DNA from 3 places in the Dactylosporangium sp. NPDC051087 genome. Region 2 is predicted to be linked to each of the others. Evidence: riboswitches for the same ligand, from Rfam matches in the RefSeq annotation. Region 2 holds a riboswitch; each other region holds the start of a gene.
What was found. A riboswitch is a leader RNA that binds a small molecule or an ion and turns the genes downstream of it on or off. The one in region 2 is predicted to bind cobalamin.

Region 1 (5,801 bases), on a different contig from region 2:
GGGCGACGCCGGTGGCGCGCAGGGCGAGGAGCGCGTCGACGGTCAGGCCGATGTCGGGCAGCCCGAAGTTGGTGAGCACCCCGTCCTCGAACTGGGTGGTGAGCCACGTGGCGGCGTCCCGGCCGGCGGTCTGCTGCGCGGGGCTCGGGGCGGCGACGGCGGTGGCCGCGATCACGCCGCCGAGGACGGTGGCGGCGAGAGCGGCGGCGGCGCTGCGGTGCGGGCGCATGAGGGGCCTTTCAAAGCTGGCGGAGGCTCAAAGCTGGCGGAGGCTCAAAGCTGGCGGAGGCTCAGAGCTGACGGAGGCTCGAAGCCGACGGAGGCGGTGCCGCGGGGCACCGCCTCCGGTGCCGGATGGCTCAGGGGGCGGTGATCGACGGTGCCTGACCGGAGCCGAAGCGCCAGCCCTCGACGGTGCCGATCGCCGGGTTGAACGAGGAGGCGCCGGCGCTGCTGTACGTCCATGCGCCGCCGGGCGTGGCGTGCCAGTACGACCAGTACGCCGACGTGGGCGGGGTGTTGACGCACGGGTCGGACGCCGCGGTCGGCTGGCCGTTGATCCTGCACACGAACGCCAGGCCCCAGCGCTGCGTGCCGGTGACGGTGAACCCGGCGCCGGTCAGCGCGGCCAGCCCGGTCGGCGGGTCGCCGAGCTTGCAGCCGACCACGACCCCGCCGCCGAGCGGGCCGAAGTCGACCACGACGCTCACCCCGGCGCCGGGCGCGCAGGCGGCCGCGTGCGCCGCCCGCGGTGCCGGATCGGCGAGGACGAACGTCGCGGTGACGGCGAGCGCGGCGAACAGAGCGGCCGGCAACCGGCGCATGATTCCTCCACTGTGGACGGTGTGCACGGGTGTGCCGGGTCGGGTGGTCAGGGGCACGCCGGTGTTCAGGGGCATGCGGGGTCCGGTGTTCAGGGGAACGCGTGCGGCGGTGTGCGCGGGTGTGTGGCGCCTGGTGTTCACGGGCATGCCGGGCGTCGTGTTCACGGGCACACCAGGATCGGTGCGGCGGCGCGGGATCCGCGTGCGGTGAGCGTCGCCAGGCCCGAGCCGGTCAGGCCGGGCACCGCCTGCGCGGTCGACCGGACCGCGGTCGCCGGGTCGAACCCGCCGGCGGCGTAGGCGATGGCGCCCCGGTCCGCGCCGCAGCGGACCTGCAGGCTGAGCAGGAAGCCGCGGGCCTTCAGCCAGGCGACCGGCCGTCCCGCGACGGCCAGGGCCTGTGCCGCCAGACCGGTGCTGTTGGCGTTCGCCGTGCCGGCGGAGTCGGCGAACGAACCGTCGGCGGCCTGCGCCGAGACCAGCCACGCGACCGCCGGCGCCGCGTCGGCGGGACGGCCGACGGCGAGCAGCGCCTGCACGGCGAACGCGGTCGCGTCGACGTCGCTGATGCACGCCGGCTGGTCGTAGTAGAGCGGGTAGCCGCCGTCGGCGCAGCGGGTGCCGGCGAGGTACGTGCCGCCGGACGTGGGCGCCCCGGCCGGGGTGCGGTCCAGGGCGAGCAGCGAGAACGCCTGGGTGAGCTGGTTGCTGTAGTCGCCGAAGGCCGACCGGTCGGTGAAGCGGCCCGATGGCGCCTGCAGCCCGCGCAGCCGGGCGATCAGGTCGACGCCGCCGAACGCGGCCGGGTCGGCGCCGCGGACCTGCGCGGCGAGGGCGAGCTTGGCGGTCGCGCCCGCGTACGCCTCGGTGCCGTCCCCGATGTAGCCGGTGAGGATCTCCGGCCGGGCCAGCCACGCCGTCGCCTTGGCGGCGTTCGCGCCGGCGACCTTCGCGGCGGCGGACGCGAGGATCGCGTCGATGGTGAGGCCCTGGTCGGGGTAGGCGACGCCGTCGAAGACGACCTCGAAGCGTTCGCCGTCGACGAGCCGGTGGGCCAGCCACCCGGCGGCGGCGTCGGACCGGTTGACGGTGGGTGGTGCAGCTGTGACCGGCAGGGCGGCCGGTGCGACGGCCGTGACGGTCAGGACGCTGGACAGGGCGAGCGCGGCGAGCACCCTCGTGAGGAGGGTGCGGGCGCGGTGCCGGGGGACTGCCATCGGGCGGTGCCTCTCCGGCCCTGGCAGTCGAGAGAAACCGGGCATGCCCGGTGGCTCCGACCCGTGGGCCACGACGGGTAGGGAGGTGCAAGAGACGACGCGTGTCGGACAGGTATTCGGGCTCGCGGCGAGCAGACATCGCTCACCGCCTACCGTTGCGGGCCAGCGCCGGACTTCAACCGGACTTCCCCCATCAACACACGGCTATGTAGTTGTGACCGACAGTCTGTCCCCGGCGATGCGGTGCCGTCAATCCCGGCGGCCGTGCTGTGGCGATGCCAACAGCTCACTGACACGGGCGGGACGGCGTGTCTGCGCGCTGTCAGCCCGCTGTCAGTGGCGCTCGCGACAGTGCTCTCACCAAGCCGAACGGACAGAGGAGAGCACGATGCAGACCTTCGAGACCCCCGACCCGATCTCCGCGGTGCTCGACATCCCCGCGGGCCGCGTCCAGTTCATCGCCGGTGACCGGGCCGACACGACCGTCCAGGTCCGGCCGGCCGACGCCGCGAAGAGCCGCGACGTGAAGGTGGCGGAGCAGACCACGGTCGAATACGCCGGCGGCGTCCTGCGGATCGCGGCCGACGCCGGGGTGCGGCACCAGCTGCTCGGCAGTTCGGGCTCCGTCGACGTGACCGTGCAGCTGCCCGCCGGCTCCCAGCTGACCGTGAAGGCGGCCAGCGCCGAGTTCCGGGCCGTCGGCCGCTTCGGCGACGTCGCCTTCGACGGGGCGCACGGCGCGGTCAAGGTCGACGAGGCCGACAGCGTCCACCTCACCGTCCTCGCCGCCGACGTCGTCGTCGGCCGGGTCAACGGCTCGTCGGAGATCAGCACCGCCAAGGGCGACATCACCGTCGCCGAGGCGGTGCGCGGCAACCTCGTGCTGCGCACCCAGGCCGGCGACGTGACCGTCGGCGCCGCCACCGGCGTCTCCGCCTCGCTGGACGCCGGCACCGGCCACGGCCGCATCCACAACGCGCTGAAGAACGGCGACGGCGCCGCCGAGCTCACCATCCACGCCACGACCGCGCACGGCGACATCGTCGCCCGCAGCAACTGAAGGGACAGCACCATGACGAACCTGGCCATCGCGGCGACCGGGCTGCGCAAGTCGTACGGGGACAAGGTCGTGCTCGACGGCGTCGACCTGGCCGTGCCCGCGGGGACGATCTTCTCCCTGCTCGGCCCGAACGGCGCCGGCAAGACCACCGCCGTGAAGATCCTGTCCACGCTCATCTCGCCCGGCCCGGGCTCCGGCGCCATCCACGTCGACGGTCACGACCTGGCCCGCGACCCGCAGGCCGTCCGCGCCGCGATCGGCGTCACCGGGCAGTTCTCCGCCGTCGACGGCCTGATCACGGGCGAGGAGAACATGCTGCTCATGGGCGACCTGCACCACCTGTCCAAGCGCGACGGGCGGCGCGCCGCCGCCGGGCTGCTGGAGCGCTTCGCCCTCACCGACGCGGCGAAGAAGCCCGCCTCCACGTACTCCGGCGGCATGAAGCGGCGGCTCGACCTGGCGATGACCCTGGTCGGGCACCCGCGGGTGATCTTCCTGGACGAGCCCACGACCGGCCTCGACCCGCGCAGCCGGCACAACATGTGGCAGATCATCCGCGAGCTCGTCGACGACGGTGCCACGGTCTTCCTGACCACGCAGTACCTGGAGGAGGCCGACCAGCTCGCCGACCGGATCGCCGTGCTCAACGACGGGAAGATCGTGGCGGAGGGCACGGCGGACCAACTGAAGCGGCTGGTCCCCGGCGGGCACGTGCGGCTGCGCTTCACCGACCCGGTGGCCTACAAGGCGGCGGGCCTCGCGCTGCCGGACGCCGCCCGCGACGACGAGTCCCTCGCGCTGCAGATCCCCGGCGACGGCAGCCAGCGGGACCTGCGCTCGATCCTCGACCGGCTCGACTCGGTCCGCGTCGAGGCCGACGAGCTGACCGTACACACGCCGGACCTCGACGACGTGTTCTTCGCCCTGACCGGAAGCGCCGACCCGACCGCAAGTGCCGACCGCAAGAGCACCACGCCGATGGAGGTTGTCCGATGAGCTCGCTCGCCCTGACCGTCCGTGACTCGTCCACGATGCTGCGCCGCAACCTGCTCCACGCGCGCCGCTACCCGTCGCTGACGCTGAACCTGCTGCTCACCCCGATCATGTTGCTGCTGCTGTTCGTGTACATCTTCGGCGACACGTTGAGTGCCGGCATCGGCGGCGGCGCGCCGGACCGGTCGAAATACATCGCGTACCTCGTCCCGGGCCTGCTGCTGATGACCATCGGCAGCACCGTGATCGGCACCGCGGTCTCCGTCTCGAACGACATGACCGAGGGCATCATCGCCCGCTTCCGTACCATGGCGATCCACCGCGGATCGGTGCTCGTCGGGCACGTCATCGGCAGCGTCCTGCAGTCGGTGGCGAGCGTGGTCCTGGTCGGCGCGGTCGGCGTGGCGATCGGCTTCCGGTCCACCGACGCGACGGCGCTGGAGTGGCTGGCGGCGTTCGGGCTGCTGGTGCTCTTCTCCACGGCGATGACCTGGATCGCGGTGGGCATGGGCCTGATCAGCCCGAACGCGGAGGCGGCCAGCAACAACGCGCTGCCGATGATCCTGCTGCCGCTGCTGTCCAGCGCGTTCGTGCCGGTCGACGCGATGCCGGGCTGGTTCCAGCCGATCGCGAAGTTCCAGCCCTTCACGCCCGCCATCGAGACCCTCCGCGGGCTGCTGCTGGGCAGCGGGATCGGCTACAACGGCTGGCTCGCGGTCGGCTGGTGCGTGGCCCTGGCGGTCCTCGGCTACTTCTGGGCGACGGCGAAGTTCAACAACGACCCGCGGTAACACCCGCGACAACGGCGACGGGCGGCGAAGGTGCCGCCCGTCGCCGCCGTTTCTGCGTTCCCGGCGCGGTCAGCCGGTGGCCGGCGCGACCAGCCGGGCGATCGCGTCCCGCCGGGGAAGCCCGGCGCCGAGCGCGTAGGCGGCGGCGTAGCCGGTCTCGCCGAGCACGGCCGTGAGCCGGTCGGCGAGGGCCCGCAGCTCGGGTTCGCCGTGGTCGAACTCGCCGCGGATGACCTCGCTCATGCCGAGCGCCGCGGCGGCCCGCCCGGCCTCACCCTCCAGCGCCAGGAGCCCGGCGAGCAACTCCGCCGCCCAGGCGAGGCCGGCGCTGTACCCCTGGGCGAGCAGCGACGCGAGCGCCTCCGGCAGCAGCGCCCTGGCCCGCGTCACGTCGCCCTCCGCCAGCCGGTTCTCCAGGCGGGTGCTGACGATCAGGTCCCGCGCGACGTCCTCGGCGATCGCGCCCCGCCGGACCAGCGCCTCCAGCTCGTCGAGGATCAGGTTGGCGTGCGACAGGTCACCGGCGAGGCGGTACACGTTGGCGAGACCGACGAGGATGTTCACCTCCATGCGGCGGTGGCCGCGTTCCCTGGCCCGGCGCTGCGCGGCCCGGATGTCGCGCAGCGCGCCGTCGATGTCGCCGCTGCGCCGGCGCTCCCGGGCCAGCCGGGCCCGGCTCAGGTACAGATAGTCCTCGACACCCAGCTCGGAGCTGAGCACCACGGCCCGCTCGAACGCGGCGATCGCGGGCCCGTGCTCGCGGCGCAGCGAGTGGTCGCGGCCGAGCGGCAGCAGGCTGAGCACGAGGCCCCAGCGGTCGCCGACCTCCTCGAACCCGTCGAGGGCCGCCCGCCGGGACGCGGCGCCGGTGCGCAGGTCGCCCTGCTCGGTCAGCAGGAAGTCCCGTGCCCAGTGC
Region 2 (5,801 bases):
ATCGCGGAGGCGGCCCTCGAAGGCCGGCTGGACCGCGCCCGGCTGCGGCGGCTGCCGGTCGAGGAGGCGCTCGCCGACGTGCGCCGGCTGCGCGGTGTCGGCGACTTCTTCGCCACCGCGATCGTGATGCGCGGTGCGGGGCTCGTGGACTCGCTGCCGGGCGACGAGCTCACGATGTCGGGGATGCGCCGCCTGTACAGCCTGCCGGCCACCCCCTCGGCCACCGACATCGCCCGGGTGACCGACGCCTGGCGGCCGTACCGGATGTGGTGCTCGGTCCTCGTGCACGCCTCGGAACGCCGCGCCCGGCAGGGGTAGGCGGCGGGCCGCTACGATGGCCGCGTGGTGATCTTCGGCTGGGGCTGGCGGGTGAAGCACCTGCGCACGCTGACCCTGCGCTGCCCGCACTGCGGCAACACGGTGGCGCACCCGCTGTACAAGCGGACTCTCAAACTCTCGTTGTTCTTCATCCCGCTGATCCCGCTGCAGGTCAAGCACACCGTCCAGTGCACCGCCTGCGCCACCCAGCGCGACGTCGACCCCGCCCGGGTGCACTGAGCGCCTCGGTCAACCCGCCGGCAGCGCCCGGGAGGCCGGTGACACCCGGGCGACGGCGAGCAGCAGCAGGCCGCACGCGGCGACGAGGACCCAGCCGGGCCGCGACGCCGCGGCGTGGCGCACGGGGGCGGCCCCGCGACGAGACCACCGGCGACGGCCATCCCGAGGGCCGCGCCGAGCTGCCGGGCGGTCGACGTGATGCCGCCCGCGACCCCGGCCCGGGCAGCCCGGCCACCGCCGTGTTCGTGATCGGCGCGTTGGCGAAGCCGACCCCGACGCCGAGCAGCAGGGAACGCCACGAGGTGGCGGAGTCCGAGACGAGCGTGTCGCACTGGTTCGGTCCGGCGGGGGAGCAGGCGGTGGAGATCCTGCACCTGTTCGGGCCGCAGGGAGAGAAACCCCGCACCCGCACGTGACGGCGGAGCCGATGGCCCCGCCGTCAGTGGAGAACCGGTGGATCAGACGGCGACCGGCTGCGCGGCGACCGCGTTCGCCGCGCGCTGGCTGCGCTCGGTGAGATACCCGAACAGCAGGCCGAGGGTGGCCCAGTTGACCGCCTGGGTGCCCAGCGAGGCGAGGCGGAACTTCCACAGCAGGATCGGGGCGAACCCGTCCGGCACCTCGTTGACCGCCGGCAGCAGCGCGATCGCGACACCGACGACGACCACGCCACCGATGACCGCGGCCGTCGCCGCGTTCCAGGTGCCGTAGCGGGCCTGCAGCGACCGGGTCACGACGGCGACGCCGATCACGGTCGCGACCCCGATGACGATCATCAGGAAGAACAGCCCGGTGCGCTGCTGCAGCGTGTCCGGGTTGCCGGTGGCCGGCGGGTTGGCCGGGTACTTCAGGAACGGCACGAGCGCCACCCCGACGAACCCGGCGAGGGCGACCAGCCCGGCGGTGGCCCGGGCGCTGATCCGCCCGATCCGGCCGAGGGTGATCGCGACGGCGATGGCGAACAGACCGCCGAGTGCCACCCCGTAGACGACGGAGGCGGTGGCGAGACCGACGGTGCTCTGCACACCGCGGCTGACGAGCTCGTGCTCGTGCTCACCGGCGGGCAGCTGCGCCGCCTGGGCCTCCTCGAACGCGATCGCGTCGTTGATCGGGCCCTCGCCGAACAGATAGGCGAACAGGAACGCGGCGACCCCGGCGACGGCACCGGCGATCATCCCGCGAACCAGAAGGGTGCGGGCGTTGAGCATGTCGGCTCCCCGTCTCAGTGGCAGGGGAAGCCGAGCAGGTGCCGCCCGTCGTGGACGAACTCGTGCACGGTCTCACCGGCGATGACCGAGGTGATGCCCTGCTCGGCGCCGACGAAGTAGAGCAGGACGACGGCGAGCACGACGCCGAACGTCGCCCACGGCAGGATCTGCCGCAGCGGGATCGGGGCCGGTGCGGCGGCCGGGGTGGGAAGAGCCGAGATCGATGCCATCTGTGCAGCCTCCTGCGGGATTTCGCGTCCCATCGAGCGTTGTCGTGACAGTGGCCGGGTCTGACTCCCACGGGTGCGTGGTTACAGCGGCGCGACCGTGCCGGGCTTGCACCGGCTTCCGTTCACTGTCACGTTTCGTTTCGGACGGTACGGACGGCGTACCGGTGTGTCAATCGAAGCGACCCCCGACGGACCCCTCCGGTGCTGATCAGCGGGGGTCCGGCGAAAGGCGAAGGTGATCAACTTCTCGCGGGCGGCAGGGCGGCGAGGTCGGTGCCGACCTTGTGCAGGCCGTCGAGCCGCCGGTCGAGGTCCTTGCCGCCGGGGCTGAGCAGCCCGTCGTACTTCGCCCAGATGGTGCCGCCGCTCGCGGTGAACGCCCACGGGTAGTGCCGGTCGGCGGCCGCGACCACCTGCGGCGCCAGGTCCACCCAGTGCTGCGCGGTGCCGCCGAGCAGCCTGGCGCCCTCCTTGCCCTTGGCCTCCACCGACAGGTTCGGTACCTCCTCCGGCAGGCCGACCAGCAGCCCGGTGTGCCGGTCGTCCTTCTGCGCGTAGTCGAAGACCATGAACGCCCGGCCGCGGTGCGAGCCGGTGACGACCCCGCCCGCGAACGGCTGCGCGCCGGGCCAGCCGAGACGCTCTATCAGCGTCGGGTTGATCCGCTCGTACGTGTGGCCGCGCCGCTTCGCCCAGCGTTTCCGCCCGGTCCGGGCCCGGAACGACGACACCAGCGCGGCGGCCGCGATCAGGGCGAACAGAGTGCCCGCGCCGCCGAGGATCCGGGAGCCCGTGCCGCCGTCGCCGGTGACGTTGCGCAGCCACGCGACGGTGGCCACCACGCCGCCGACGACCAGGAAGAACAGGCGCGTCTGGTACGGCGTGATCACCTGCTGCGGCTCGCCGGCGCCGAACCGGACCACCTCGACCAGGCTCAGGACGAAGAACAGCAGCGACAGCGTGCCGACGAGCAGGGCCAGGTTGCCGGTGAGCCGCCACGACCGGTCCGCGTCGGCGATCCTCTCCGGCGAGTTCCGCGCCGCGAACCGGTCGATCATGTGCTGGTAGGAGCCGCCCTCGTCGCCGCTGCCGCCGAAGACCAGGCATGTGTCGCCGCGCCGCATCGTCTTGCCGTCGCAGGTCGGCGAGTAGTCCGCGATGCGCTGCGCGGACTCCTGCTGCCGCTGCGCCGCCGTGCTGCTGCCGTGCTCGACCATCTGCCATCCGGCCAGCAGGAACACCACTGCCAGGACGATCCGGACGAGAAGCCCCACATGCCGTCGGTTCACGCGGGAATGTATAGCAGCCGATGCCTGCCCTGCGTGCGCCGGTGAGGTCCGGCATCGATGGACGAGCGCTGCCAGGGACCCGCGATCACGCTAGTGTCAGCGGTGTGGGCGTCATGATGGACTACTTCGCCGCCACCGCGCCGGAGCTCGCCGCGCTGGATCTCGACGTCGGCCCCGCCGGCAACGACTGGCCGTTCGTCGACTGCAAGGGCTGGATACTCGAGGTCGAGGAGTTCGCCGCGGAGATCGACGGCCGGGACCCGAGCGAGTTCGGCAAGGACGAGCCGCTCGGCGGCATCCCCGACCCGGAGTATCTGGGGCCGTGGACGGCCAGGATCAACGCGGAGCTCGTCGACACCCTCGCCAGGATCGGCGACGGGCAGATCCGCGACTACGCGGACGAGTATCTGCTGGAGGACTGGGAGGCGGAGCGGCTCATCGCCCTCGCGGGACTGGCCCGGTCGGCCGTCGCCGAGGGGCGGGCGCTCTACTCCTGGTCGTCGGTGTAGCCGGTCACCTACCCCTGGCCGTCGCCGTAGGCCGTCACCAGGAGCGCCCAGAGCCGGTCCCGCACCTGCGGCGGCAGCCGGTGCCCGAGCTCCCGGCGGCGGATCAGCACGAAGCCCTTCGGGTCGCGCGGCCGGCCGGTGCACACGAAGTCGACCGCCTGCGCGGCGAGCAGCGGGTCGGGCCAGGTGCCGGCGGGAGCGTCGCGGATCGCGGCGGTGACCTCCGCCGCGCGCTCGTCGACCCGGTCGATCAACGCGTATTCGTCGCCGTCGGCGGGCCAGCGCTGCGCGCCGAGGTCGATGTCGCGGAAGTCGACGTCGACGAGCTCGGCGCCGGAGAAGTCATTGCCGCGCCACTCATTGTTCACCCGGCCCGGCGGTCCGGTCCACCCGCCGCCTGGAGCGCCGCAGAAGACGGTGTGCCAAATCCGGCCACGGAACACACAATCGACAAATTCGGCGCATTCGGTGTCAAGCTCGCGGATGCGGGCATGGTCGAACAGGCAGCCCTCGAAGCGCACGTCACCGAGATACGTGTTGCCCAGCGGAAACCTGGTGCGCCGGAAGGTGCAGTCGACGAATCGAGTCTGACCCTGGTGTCCGACGCTGAACTTCCCGAATGTCGTTTCCGTGAAGTTACATCGCAAGAATGACCCGCCGTACGCGCCAAAAGTGTCGAACGAACGACCGGTAAAGTCGACGTCGGCCAATTCCACGTGGCGGTGTTCCACCCGTAGCAGATCCACAAGTGGACGTTACCAGTCGTCCGCGAGTGCGGCTCGAGTTCGATCCCGAACGATCTGTCGGCCGCCGCGGCGACCGGCCTACCGCGGGTCGCCGAGCCGGTCGCGCAGTGCCGTGAGCGGGCCGTCCCAGTCGCGGGCGAGGGCGGCGAGGAACTGCTGCGCCACCTTCATCGACGCGGAGTCCAGGCGGAAGCGGATCCGGCGCCGCTCGCCCGGCTCGGCGACGACGAGACCCGCGTCCGCGAGGAGGGTCAGGTGCTTGGCGATCGCCTGCCGGGTGATCGGCAGCCGGGCGGCGAGCTGGGTGGCGGTGGCCGGGCCGCCGGCCGCGAGCGCGGCGAGGATCCCCCGCCGGCTCGGGTCGGCCAGGGCGACGAAGACCTCCTGCGCCACCGCCTCCGGGTCAGGCCTGCCCATCGAGGTATGCGACGAGCTCGCCGAGCTCGCTGGTCCAGCCCTTGGTGTTGCCCGTGTAGGCGGTCTGGCCGGCCTCTCCGGGCAGCTGCGCGAAACCGGTCTCGACCATCGTCAGCGTGGTGCCGGCGCCGGACGGCTCGAGGGTGAACTCGACGAGGTTGCGGCGCGGATCCTCCTTGGGCAGGCCGTAGAGCGGCCAGGTGTAGGCGAAGACGTGCGGCGGCTCGACGCGCTCGATCGTCAGGTCGGCGGTGTCGCCGCTGTCCCAGATGAGCTTGGCCTTCCCGCCGACCCGCAGGTCGATCTCGGCGCGGTTGCCGAACCAGGTGCCGAGACCCTCGGCGGTGGTCAGCGCCGCCCACACCTTCTCCGGCGGGTGGGCCAGCTGCAGCGTGCGCTCGATCCGGTCGGGGAACGTCATGTCGACCTCCATGTAGCAACCATTCAGTTGCTATTGAAGCTATAGCAATCGTCAGGTTGCGTCAACCGGAACTGCGTACGATCACCACCATGCTGGGAGTGCACTTCGCCGTCACGGCGGAGCAGGAGAAGGCGCTGCTCGAGGCGGCCAGGAACGACGAGGTCGGCGACCTCCTCGAGGACCTCGAGGAGGAGTGGGACGACGAGTCCATGAAGGTCGACTCCGACAAGGCGTGGGACGCCGTGCACCGCTGCCTGGGCGAGGAGTACCCGCTGTCGCACGCGATCCTCGGCGGGGAGGATTTGAGCGAGGACGTCTGGGTCGTGTACGTCGCCGCCGAGCAGGTGCGCGACGTGGCGGCGGCCCTGCGCGGCCTGGACCGGGCGTGGCTGCGCGAGCGGTTCGACGCGTTCGACAAGGACG
Region 3 (5,801 bases), on a different contig from region 2:
TTCAATGTCGGGGCTCATCGGCGTGGGTAGCGGACATGAGACCGTCGCGTGTACGCCGGACGGTACCGGTCAACGGTGCCATGCCGCTGCGACGACCGCCAACGCGCAACTAGCAAAAGCAGTTCGCGGCCTGGCTGAACGCGAAATACCCGTCGAGGTAGGCGCTGAGACCTGCGATGCCGAGTCCGGACGCCGACAGCGTCCATCTACCGCGGTGCTTGCCACGAGACCGAGCGGTGACGGATCCGGTGATCAGCTCGACGCCGCCATGTAGAGGGCCATGTGGACGAGCGCAACTCAACCGCTGCCAACAACTCAGCACCGCGTGTGCCGCCAGCCCGGTGGCGGCACACGAGGAAGGTAAGCGGTCACCGCCACGGATGAGATTTGCCGCCATCCGCCCGGTTCATATGGTTTACAGGGTGACCACGGTGGTATCAAACGCCTCCGGTCCCGTTGAAGGAGAACTTAGGATGCGTACCCGAATTGGCCTAGCCGTGAGTACAGCCGCGCTCACGGCACTCGGCGCGTTGGGGACCCCGGCAGCAGCAGATGCCCAACCGACCCCCTCGGCACCTGAAGGCGGCATAACCACCACCACCGCGCCTGGCTCGGCCCCGAGCGGCGAAACGAACGGCTATGACCACCATGGCGCCATACTCAGGGACATGCTCCACGGCGAGGGCGTCGTGCAAACCAAGAATGGTCCCGTGCGGGTAGCTCTGCAGAAGGGCACAATCACCTCGATCACGACGTCGTCGGTTGGGGTGAGGTCGTCCGACGGCTGGAGCAAGACATGGGCGCTGGGCGATAATGTGCGGGTCTACGAGAACCAGAGCGTCGTGCAGCCAAGCGCTCTGGTGACGGGTAGCCAGATCACGGTCTCAGGAACCATCACCAGTAGCAACAGCGCAAGCGGCACGACATACACCGCCCAAGTGGTGCAACTGCGTACGCGCCCCAGCGCACAGCCGTCGCCGTCGGCGACACCGTCACCAACGCAAACCCCGGCGACAGGAGCAACTCCGTCATAGTGGTCAGCAACGCCTAACAGCAAGCAGTGGATACTGATCTACCCTGGCACCAGCCTGCACTCCGTTGCACTCCTCGGCAGCGATGCCACAGTTGCAGCTGTGCGTATGCGCCAAATGACGCGTTAGCCACGCCTGCAAGCGGTGATCTGCGGTAGGAGAGGTGGAGTGACCACATACGCGTTCGACAACCAGTCTGCGTCGCTGCTGGCTGTCTGGCCAGCCGGAGTCGGCCACCATGCGGCGACAGTCTGCCAGTTCGGCCCCGCTGTTGTTCCCACGGTCTCTGCACGATTGTGTGATGCGCTGACCCGATTGTCGCGGCACCTGTGGGACACCTACCAGCATCCTGCCGACGACGTTTCCGGCCGCCTCAACCTGCGGGCGCAGGAGCACGCCGAACGGCTCAGCGACGTGTTGGCCGTGGTCGACAGGCCGCATCTGCCAGATCCGCACGGGCTGCTCGGAGCGGCCCACGACCCCGTGCCCGTTTCCGCCCACGCGGTAGGTCTCGCATTGCGTGACATCGGTGACGCCGGCATCACCGAAGCGGTGACTGCCGAGATCCGGACCGAAATCCATGCGATCGGCCGGGCCAGCCTGGGAGACTTATCAGGCCGCGCCGCACAGGCGGTATCCCTCAACCGTCTGGACGTGTCGCCGGTCCAGGTTGCTGCGGCCGACCGAATCCTGCACGCCGACCCGCTGGGCAGCGAAGCCCTGTTGACCAGCGTCGACCCCGCTGCAGCCTGTGTCGCCGCCGCACACTGGCTGGTGGCCGCCGCCGAGTTCACTGCAGCTGCGGCCGACATCGCACCCGCAGACGTGTTCACCTACGCCGGCGATCTCGAAGGGGTTTCGGCCGAAGTGCCCTCCTTCGTCGTCGACGTGGTCGTCGACCGATCCGCAACACCTCGGGAGGCGGTAACCGGGCTGCTCATCGAAGCCGATGCGGTCCGCGCCGGCCGTATCCCAGACCCGACCGCACTGCTGCAACGGGTGGACGCCGCCCGCGAACAACTCCTCCGTGTCGACGTCGGGCACCGCGAGCACGCACTCGCGGTGCTGCTAGACCGACTGACACCGCTGGACCCGCAGCACCCTGCCAGGGACCTGCTCGAGCACCTCCTCAACGGGCTCCGTGTGTGCATGCTGGTGTACCGGGAGGAAAAATCTGTCATCGCAGGCGCCGCCACCGGCATCGCCGGTAATGACCTCTTCGACACCACCGACGACCTGGTCGAGGCGGCGTTCACGGCCGCCGTCCGGTACCAGGCCAGCCGGGTCCATGAACGTCTGGTTGGGTGACGTGAATACCCCATCGGTAACCTTGCATCCCGCTTACATGCGTGCATGGCGCTGACGCGAACCGGTGACGTCACAGGCTGAGTTCGGCGTCGCGTTGCGGACGGGTTCGGCGCGTACCGCCAAACCGTCTCGCCATCCCAGTAGGCCACGGAAGGGCCCCGAGCGTGCAAGCGGGTCAACCGTTGAAATCGGATCGCGACAAGGACAGGTGCGACGCCAGACCGGGAACAGCACCTTGATCAGATCGAAGCGCGTTGGCGGCTATCGCACCGCGGTCAACGAAACTTCGACCACAGCCAACCACCACCGTCGCTGACGCCGGCCGGGAAGACACGGAGGGTCACGTGTGTCGGAGGCGACACGCTGCTACAGCATCTGGTGTTGCTCTTTCGCGCTCATGGAGCTGCAGGACGTCCAGGAGCTGTCGAACTTCCTCGAGCGCCGGGTGTCGGCGTTTCAGGTGGGCGTGACGGCACGGTCAGGTCGACGACGACTCTCTGAACTGGGGTGCGCTGCTGTCCTGCGCACAGCACCATGCGGGACAGCAGTTGCATTTTCGCGCTCTCGGTCGAGTTCGGCGTCGGCGAGCGCCGCCTTGGCTGGCGAAAGTTGGCCGAGCGCAGGCGCCCGCAGGTGCTGGTGGGCGGGCGGCTCGGACCGTACGGGCACCGGCGGCAGAACGCGTCCAGCGTTCGAGGTTCGCAGGACGGACTGCGGCCAGCTCGCATCCGCCTCCATGCCATGTCGGCCATGGTCGTTCGCGGTACGGCACGTCCCGCGCGGCGGGACACCGATAGTCGGCCTCACGGTGACGAACCGCGGTGACGAACCGCGGTGCCACATGGTGGGTCCACTGGTTCCGATGCCGCTGGGGCACCCGCACGATAACTGGCAGTGCTGGTTCGCTCCGTTCGCAAGGACGGGGCGGCGTAAGGGGACCGGCGTGAGACCGGACTGCCCCGCAGCGTTAAGTGAGAACGACAGCCGTCAACAATGCACTGGGCGCAAGCCTGGGAAGCGACCGCCAGTAGTTGGCGCCTGAACGCTCACCGCCGCCGCTTGAGCCGGCTACTCATAGGTCCTAACAAAGTTGATCGAGGGTCTTCCGTCCTTTGTGGAGGATGATCTAATATCTTCGGCCGTGAGGCGTGGTGAACAGCCGCCGTGGATCGTGCCGGACGGGCTGTGGCAGCGCATCGAACCGCTACTGCCCAAACCCTTACCCCGCGACCCACAACGTCCAGGTCGCAAGCGGATTCCTGACCGGCAGGTGCTGTCCGGGATCCTGTTCGTCCTGCACACCGGCATCCAATGGGAGTTCCTGCCGCAAGAGCTGGGCTTCGGCTCCGGCATGACCTGCTGGCGACGCCTCGAGGAGTGGAACTGAGCCGGGGTCTGGAAACAACTGCATGAACTCCTCCTGGCCGAGCTGCATGCAGCGGGGAAGCTGGACTGGTCCAGAGCGGTCATCGACTCCTCCCACCTGCGAGCTGCTCGTCGTGGCCCAAAAGCGGCCCGAGCCCGGTCGACCGCGCCCGAGCGGGCTCGAAACACCACATCCTGACCGAGGGCGCCGGCATCCCTCTCGCCGCGTCGTTGACCGGCGGCAACCGCCACGACATCACCGAACTGCTGCCGCTGATCGACGCGGTGCCGCCGGTGCGTGGCCGTCGAGGCCGGCCACGCCGCCGACCGGCCGAACTGTTCGCAGACCGCGCCTACGACTTCGACAAGTACCGCAGACTCGTGCGCCACAAAGGCATCCACCCCCGGATCGCCCGCCGCGGCACACCGCACGGCTCCGGCCTCGGCGTCTACCGGTGGGTGATCGAACGGACCATCGCCTGGTACCACGGCATGAAACGACTCCGCATCCGCTGGGAACACCGCGACGACATCCACGAAGCATTCCTCAACCTCGCGACCTGCATCATCACGTACCGACACGTCGTACGACTTTGTTAGGACCTCTTATGCTATTCCGAGTTCGGCGGCGTCATCACTGCGATCGACGCCCTCAACGCCGACGTCACCAGCATCGAGGCGTCTCGCTCGAAAATGGAGATCCTCAACGACCTCGCCACCATCGGCTACAGCCGTGGCGGAGGACCCGGCGTGTGGGATGTCCACTCCCCTCGTGTGCCGTCCCACACCGAGATCGTCGAGGCGCTGCGCCGCGCCGTTGCCACTGTCCCCGCCCGGCGGCTCTGGGTGAGCCCGATTGCGGCCTGAAGACCCGCGGCTACTCCGAGGTCGAGGCGTCGCTGCGGCACTCGTCGCCGCCGCCGGGCTGCGAAAGGACTGACGAACCCGCATTCGCGGGCGGGCGCCGCATCGCGAGGCTCCCGCCCACGCTACGTGGAAGTAGCACCCGTCCCGGGCGACTTCGGTCTGCCAGCGCAACCGTTGCCCAGATGTGGCGGCAAACCACAGATCCACACGGCCATCTCCTGTCGCCGAGCCTGGGAATGGGTTAGGCCGGCCAGCGATCGGCGTCGTGGACAGGTAGCACATCGCTGCCTGACGCCGCGTCAGGCTGTGATGATCCTAAATTCCCCGGCAAGCGCCGAAAGGCGTTCGGCGAGGTCGGCGAGGTCGGTAGCGGCGGCCGCGGTGTTACCGGCGCCGCGTTGCGTGCCTGCGGTCGCCTCCGCTACCCCGGAGATCGACCGACTGATGTCGTCGGAAGACCGGCTGACCTGCTCGACGCTGTCGCCGATCGACGTCGTCGCCGCCAGCTGCAGTTCAACGGCACGGGAAATGGTGCGCTGGATCTCGTTGATCCGGCCGATGACCGACGTAATGCGGGTGATGGCCTCGATTGCGCTGCCGGTATCGGCGCGCATTACCGTCATTTTTGTGCCGATGTTCTCCGTCGCACCCGCGGTCTCTCGCGACAGTTCTTTCACCTCACCGGCGACGACCGCGAAGCCTTTGCCGTGCTCGCCCGCGCGGGCCGCCTCGATCGTCGCATTGAGGGCGAGCAGGTTCGTCTGCTCAGCAATCGATGTGATCACGTTCAGGACGGCGGCGACCTCGCTGCTGGACCGATCGAGGCGCTCGATCGTGCGATTCGTCGCACTGGCGAGTTCGACCGCCTCGCCAGCGACATGGCCTGCATCACTGACAGCCGTCTGGATCGCCTCGATCGCGACCCGGAGTTCGTGCGCGGCCTGCGTGGCCCCGGTCAGCCGTCCAGTGACCGCCTCGACGCTGCCGGTCGCGCTGTCCGCCTGCCCAGCGGCGGTGTCGGCGCCGGCAGCGAGCCTGCGGCTCGTGGTCAGCAGCCGGCCGGATGCATCCGTCAGCGCGGTCGCGTTGGCGCCGATCTCGGCAAGGGCCCGGCGCAGCGTCGTGATCACTTCGGCGAGACTGGCACCGACTTCGCTGAGTTCGTCGGTGCCACCGACGTCCGGCTCGATCGTAAGGTCCTTCGCGGCGACGGCACGCGCTGCCCGCACA

Region 1: linked by a shared signal. The riboswitch ahead of ACZ6TV_RS36950 (prenyltransferase/squalene oxidase repeat-containing protein) and the one ahead of ACZ6TV_RS16800 (CbtB domain-containing protein) in region 2 are both predicted to bind cobalamin.
Region 3: linked by a shared signal. The riboswitch ahead of ACZ6TV_RS48575 (IS5 family transposase) and the one ahead of ACZ6TV_RS16800 (CbtB domain-containing protein) in region 2 are both predicted to bind cobalamin.

The regions. Positions count from the first base shown of each region.
Region 1 covers NZ_JBVJIJ010000022.1:147,662-153,462, forward strand. The annotation lists gene ACZ6TV_RS36940 (prenyltransferase/squalene oxidase repeat-containing protein) at 1-229, opposite strand, end outside; gene ACZ6TV_RS36945 (hypothetical protein) at 360-824, opposite strand; gene ACZ6TV_RS36950 (prenyltransferase/squalene oxidase repeat-containing protein) at 986-2,041, opposite strand; cobalamin riboswitch at 2,131-2,279, opposite strand; gene ACZ6TV_RS36955 (DUF4097 family beta strand repeat-containing protein) at 2,430-3,101, shown strand; gene ACZ6TV_RS36960 (ATP-binding cassette domain-containing protein) at 3,114-4,097, shown strand; gene ACZ6TV_RS36965 (ABC transporter permease) at 4,094-4,885, shown strand; gene ACZ6TV_RS36970 (AfsR/SARP family transcriptional regulator) at 4,955-5,801, opposite strand, start outside.
Region 2 covers NZ_JBVJIJ010000008.1:72,572-78,372, forward strand. The annotation lists gene ACZ6TV_RS16780 (DNA-3-methyladenine glycosylase family protein) at 1-318, shown strand, start outside; gene ACZ6TV_RS16785 (zinc-ribbon domain-containing protein) at 343-558, shown strand; gene ACZ6TV_RS16790 (hypothetical protein) at 804-974, shown strand; gene ACZ6TV_RS16795 (CbtA family protein) at 1,017-1,766, opposite strand; gene ACZ6TV_RS16800 (CbtB domain-containing protein) at 1,781-1,996, opposite strand; cobalamin riboswitch at 2,032-2,177, opposite strand; gene ACZ6TV_RS16805 (hypothetical protein) at 2,236-3,285, opposite strand; gene ACZ6TV_RS16810 (hypothetical protein) at 3,390-3,794, shown strand; gene ACZ6TV_RS16815 (hypothetical protein) at 3,803-4,540, opposite strand; gene ACZ6TV_RS16820 (ArsR/SmtB family transcription factor) at 4,619-4,957, opposite strand; gene ACZ6TV_RS16825 (SRPBCC family protein) at 4,944-5,390, opposite strand; gene ACZ6TV_RS16830 (YfbM family protein) at 5,468-5,801, shown strand, end outside.
Region 3 covers NZ_JBVJIJ010000041.1:8,212-14,012, reverse strand. The annotation lists gene ACZ6TV_RS48580 (hypothetical protein) at 1,200-2,339, shown strand; cobalamin riboswitch at 3,221-3,407, shown strand; partial or broken gene ACZ6TV_RS48575 (IS5 family transposase) at 3,508-4,304, shown strand; gene ACZ6TV_RS48570 (hypothetical protein) at 4,338-4,571, shown strand; gene ACZ6TV_RS48565 (methyl-accepting chemotaxis protein) at 4,871-5,801, opposite strand, start outside.